2 linked regions of the Ciceribacter thiooxidans genome follow. The protein of the gene in region 2 binds, or shares a complex with, the protein of the main gene of each other region. Links are inferred from orthologs where the notes say so. Each region holds a gene or a part of one and is shown on either strand. Other genes may lie near its edges.

The links. Proteins that work in one complex are often made in the same cells at the same time.
Region 1: the proteins of trxA (region 2) and trxB are in contact, whole or in part, in a crystal structure (PDB 1F6M), measured with the Escherichia coli proteins. The link is inferred for Ciceribacter thiooxidans from one-to-one orthologs.

What each region holds. Positions count from the first base shown.
Region 1 is NZ_CP059896.1:1,010,896-1,013,651, reverse strand. It holds trxB (thioredoxin-disulfide reductase), read left to right. Parts: upstream 1-769; coding sequence 770-1,744; downstream 1,745-2,756. Other genes in the region: H4I97_RS04755 (LysR family transcriptional regulator VtlR), read left to right, coding at 1,765-2,661; H4I97_RS04765 (Lrp/AsnC family transcriptional regulator), read right to left, coding at 72-539; H4I97_RS04770 (glycosyltransferase family A protein), read right to left, coding at 1-52.
Region 2 is NZ_CP059896.1:3,493,045-3,495,858, reverse strand. It holds trxA (thioredoxin), read right to left. Parts: upstream 1,661-2,814; coding sequence 1,340-1,660; downstream 1-1,339. Other genes in the region: addA (double-strand break repair helicase AddA), read right to left, coding at 1,733-2,814; H4I97_RS17300 (bifunctional folylpolyglutamate synthase/dihydrofolate synthase), read left to right, coding at 1-1,286. UniProt on the Escherichia coli protein: Participates in various redox reactions through the reversible oxidation of its active center dithiol to a disulfide and catalyzes dithiol-disulfide exchange reactions.

The DNA of each region.
Region 1 (2,756 bases), 2.5 Mb from region 2 along the record:
TCCCCATATTATAGGAGAAGATGCACAGCAGCACGTTCTTGGAAGTCAGCATGCAACCGGTATCCCCGCGTTCAAATCTCCACCAGCCCGAGCCGTTTCACCTGCCGGATGGTGAGCATGGTGCGGACGGTGTGGACGTGGTCGTTGGCCGTCAGCACCTCGATGACGAAGTCCTGGAACTTCGTCAGGTTTTCCGCAACGCAATGGAGCAGGAAGTCGCTGTCGCCGGAGACCATCCAGGCCTGGCGCACGACCGGCCAGCTTTCGGTCGCCGCGGCGAATGCCTTGAGGTTACTCTCCGACTGGTGCTTGAGGCCGACCATGCAGAAGGCGACGAGATCGAAGCCGAGCTTCGGCGCATTGAGGAACGCGTGGTAGCCCTCGATGATGCCGGCCTCCTCCAGCTTGCGCACGCGGCGCAGGCAGGGCGGCGCGGAAATGCCGACGCGCTCGGAGAGCTCGACATTGGTGATGCGGCCGTCGCGTTGCAGCTCGCGGAGGATACGGATGTCGATGGCGTCCAGCTCGGCGCGGAACAAGGGAGAAACCTTCTCAGATATGACTGGGCGGATATGTACCGCATTCCCGCAATTACGCAAGAATCAGTCCTCGTCAGGCACAATTATTGCGGTACGGTGTGGATGCCGTGCTGTTATTGCAAGGCTGACCTTGAATAAACGCATGGAGCAATCATAAATGGGGCGGCAGACATAGGGCTCCGATGCGAATCGATCGCTCATCTTCTGCGACACCCCTGAAAGGAACGACCATGACTGCCCGCCATACCAAGGTGTTGATCATAGGCTCCGGCCCGGCCGGCTACACGGCCGCGATTTATGCGGCGCGCGCCATGCTGAGCCCCGTGCTGATCGCCGGCATGGAACAGGGCGGTCAGTTGATGATCACGACCGATGTCGAGAACTATCCGGGCTTCGCCGATCCGATCCAGGGACCCTGGCTCATGGAGCAGATGCTGAAGCAAGCCGAGCACGTGGGCGCCGAGATCGTCAACGACCTGGTGACCGAGGTCGACATGGACCGCCGCCCCTTCACCGTCCGCACCGATTCGGGCGCGGTCTGGACCGCCGACACCCTCGTCATCGCGACCGGCGCCAAGGCGAAGTGGCTCGGTATTGAGAGCGAGCAGCATTTCCAGGGCTTCGGCGTCTCCGCCTGCGCCACCTGCGATGGCTTCTTCTATCGCAACAAGGACGTGATCGTCGTCGGTGGTGGCAACTCGGCCGTCGAGGAGGCGCTCTATCTCTCGAACATCGCGAAGTCTGTGACGGTCGTCCACCGCCGCGATTCCTTCCGCTCGGAAAAGATCCTGCAGGAACGCCTGTTTGCGAAGGACAACATCGAGGTCGTCTGGAATACGGAAGTGGAAGAGATCACCGGTGAGGCGGCCAAGCCGCCGATGCCGCCGTCGGTGACCGGGGTCCGCCTGAAGAACACGTTGACCGGCGCGATTTCTGAGATGGCAATCGACGGCGTCTTCGTCGCCATCGGCCATGCCCCGGCGGTCGAACTCTTCAAGGAGAAGCTCAAGCTCAAGTCCAATGGCTATCTCTGGACGGCACCGGACTCCACCGCCACCAGCATCGAGGGCGTCTTCGCCGCCGGTGACGTGACCGACGATATCTACCGTCAGGCGATCACCGCCGCCGGCATGGGTTGCATGGCGGCCCTCGAGGCCGAACGCTACCTGACGGCCGTCTCCACCCGAGCCGAAGCGGCGGAGTGACCATGATGAGAGGCGGCGGAATGCCACTGGACTGGGACAAGCTGCGCATCTTTCATGCGGCAGCGGAAGCCGGCTCGTTCACGCACGCGGCGGACAAGCTGCATCTGTCCCAGTCGGCGATCAGCCGCCAGGTCAGCGCGCTGGAACAGGAGGTCGGCGTCAAGCTCTTCCACCGGCACGCGCGCGGCCTCATTCTCACCGAACAGGGCGAGCTTCTCTACCGCACCGCCCACGACGTGCTGCTGAAGCTCGAAACGGTGAAGATGCAGCTCACCGAGACGACGGAGAAGCCGAGCGGCAAGCTCCGCGTCACGACGACGGTCGGCCTCGGCCAGGGCTGGCTCACCGACAAGATCCAGGAGTTCCTGCAGCTCTATCCCGACATGTCGATCCAGCTCATCCTCGACAACGAGGAACTGGATGTGAACATGCGCCATGCGGACTGCGCGATCCGCCTGCGTCAGCCGCAGCAGTCGGACCTCATCCAGCGCAAGCTGTTCACCGTGCACATGCATGTCTACGCGGCGCCCTCCTACATCAACCGCTACGGCGAGCCGCAGTCGATCGAGGATCTCGACAACCACCGCATCATCACCTTCGGGGAGCCCGCGCCGAGCTACCTGCTCGACGTCAACTGGCTGGAAGTCGCCGGCCGCACCTCCGACAACCCGCGCCACCCGCACCTGCAGATCAACAGCCTCACCTCGATCAAGCGCGCCTGCCTGCTCGGCATCGGCATCGCAATGCTGCCGGACTACATCGTCGGCCGCGATCCCGGCCTCTTGCAACTCGTGACCAGCGCCGACGTGCCGTCCTTCGACACCTATTTCTGCTATCCCGACGAGATGAAGAACGCAGCAAAGCTTAAAGCCTTCCGCGATTTCATCGTCGCCAAGGCCAGAAACTGGAACTTCTAATTCACGCGCAGCGTGCGGATTTCCATAGGTCTGCAACATGCGCATGACAGGCATGCATTATAATGCATTGTTCACTGCACAAATAACGACCATAT
Region 2 (2,814 bases):
ATCCCAAGGGATTCGATCTCTCTCTTAGCCGCATCCGCCGTCTGCTCGAAGTGCTCGGCAATCCTCATCTGCGGATGCCGCCGGTGATCCATGTTGCCGGCACCAACGGTAAGGGCTCGGTCACGGCATTCTGCCGCGCGATCCTCGAGGCTGGCGGGCTCAGTGTCCACGTCCATACCTCACCGCATCTCGTCCGCTGGCATGAACGCTATCGCATCGGTCAGAAAGGTGGCAGAGGAGAGTTGGTTGACGATACGGTGTTCGCAGATGCGCTCCGTCGGGTTGCGGAAGCAAACGGCGGGCAAGCGATCACTGTTTTTGAGATTCTGACGGCCGTCACATTCATTCTGTTTTCGGAGCATCCGGCGGATGTCGCGATCGTAGAGGTCGGCCTGGGTGGTCGTTTCGATGCGACCAATGTCATCGAACATCCTGCCGTGTCGGTGATCATGCCGATATCGCTGGATCACCAATCCTATCTCGGTGATCGGGTCGAACTGATCGCGGCGGAGAAGGCAGGTATCATGAAACGTGGTTGTCCGGTTGTGATCGGGCATCAGGAATATGACGACGCCCGCGACGTTCTTATATCAACGGCGGAGCGCATCGGCTGTCCGGTTTCGATCTACGGGCAGGATTTCCTCGCCTATGAGGAGCAAGGGCGCCTGATCTATCAGGACGAATTCGGTCTCTCGGACCTGCCGTTGCCACGATTGCCTGGGCGTCATCAATACGCTAACGCAGCGGCGGCGATCCGTGCGGTGAAGGCGGCAGGCTTCGACGTAACAGAGGCAATGGCCGAGAAAGCAATGACATCGGTTGAATGGCCGGGCCGCTTGCAGCGGCTTGTTGCAGGTACGCTTTTGGCTCACGCGCCGACTGGCGCCGAAATATGGGTCGACGGCGGCCATAATCCCGGCGCAGGTGAGGTCATCGCGGAGGCCATGGCGGGTCTCGAGGAAAAGCAGCCGCGTCCGCTCTATCTGATCACAGGAATGATCAACACGAAGGATCCTGTCGGCTATTTCCAGGCCTTTGCTGGCCTGGCCCAAGAGGTTTTCACGGTTCCGATCAGAGGGACCGATGCCGCGCTGGATCCTGTCGCCCTGGCGCAAGCCGCATCAGATGCCGGCTTGCAGGCGTCGCCGATATCTTCGGTGGCGGATTCTCTACAGGCTATTGGGAATCGCCTGACGGCAGGCGAGGCTGCACCGCGGATCCTGATTGGTGGTTCGCTTTACCTTGTCGGCAACGTACTCGCGGACAACGGAACGCCGCCCAAATAAATGAAGCCCGGACAAGGCCGGGCTTCATCTATTTCGAGCTGATCCGGGCGAGGTCAGGCGGCGCTGGAGATCCAGCTCGCCAGCGCCGTCTTTGGCGAGGCACCGACCTTGATATCCGCTACTTCTCCGCCCTTGAAGATGGCCAAAGTCGGAATGGAGCGAACGCCGAACTTGGCGGCAAGCTCCGGATTCTCATCGATGTTGATCTTGGCAACCTTGATCTTACCCGCCATCTCGTTCGAGATCTCTTCCAGGCTCGGTGCAATCATTTTGCACGGACCGCACCACTCGGCCCAGAAGTCGACGACCACCGGCTGAGCGGACTCGAGGACTTCCGTCTGGAAGTTGGAATTGTCGACTTTTACCGTGGCCATAGGCTGCTCCTTTTCCGGTCGTGTTGGAGGGTTATCTGAGGCCCTCGCGATTGTTTTTCAAGATATGATATTTCACGAAGTCTTGAGGTCAGCAAGCGTCCGCATTAGCTCCGCGACAGGCACCGCCACGACGGTACCGGCTTCGGTGTAAGCCAGCAGACATTCGATTTCCTTCTGTGGATAGAGAGGTTTCAGAAGCTCTCGGTAGATCGCAAGCTGCGCGCGATGGCTGAAGGGTATGGCGTCCATGGTTCTCGGCGGTGAACGGTTCGTCTTGAAATCGAGAAGGATTACCCGGTCATCCGTGACGGCCAGACGATCGATGCGCCCCGAAACAGCTCGCGGCTGCCCGTCGATCATGACGGTTCCCATTATGGAGACCTCCGCTTGCGCGAGGGGTGAAAACACAGGCGCGAGATCGGGATGGTCGAGGATCGTGAGGACTGTTTTCACCAGCCGTTCGCGCTCACCGGCTGGCCAGAACCGTGCTGCGCGTTCGGCGTAGCGTCGTGCGGCGGCGTCGCGCTCGTCGACCGGAAGGGAAGGCAGAACCTGCAGCATCCGGTGAGTGAGCTTGCCCTTCTGCAGTGCTATGCCGTTGTCCGTCTTCTCGCTGAACAGCGGACTCCACACTGTGAGGTCCTCCCCGGCGTCATCGATGAAGGCGCCGGCGCCGGAGGGACTTAACGGCCGGGGAAGATGAGGTCCCGGCGGCAACGGCCGAAACAATGCGTCGGGAAGTGACACGTCAGGACGTTCGCTCTCGCTTTGTTGATGAAGGTCGAACGCTCTGGGAGGCGTCGGCAGGCGCCATTCCAACCCGCTCCATTTTCCTTCTGGGCCTTCGAACCGGGCTTCTGTGCAGTAGTCGTCGGAGCGTCCCAGCGCCTCGGAGATCATCTGATGCCAGGTATCCTTCGGCTCCTGCTTGCCACGGTAGCCGCATACGAACAGTCGATCTGCGGCCCGCGTCATCGCCACATATAGGAGTCGACGGTACTCCTCTTCAGCCAGCCGTCTCAGGCGCTCGGTGTCGGCAGCGATTACTGGGTTCTCCAGGGACTTGACCGGGACCCACGCCGGAAGCGGTGCCTCCATGCCTGCCTCGACGAGGCGGAGCTTCGACACGTGCGTGTGATTGAATGCCTTCGATC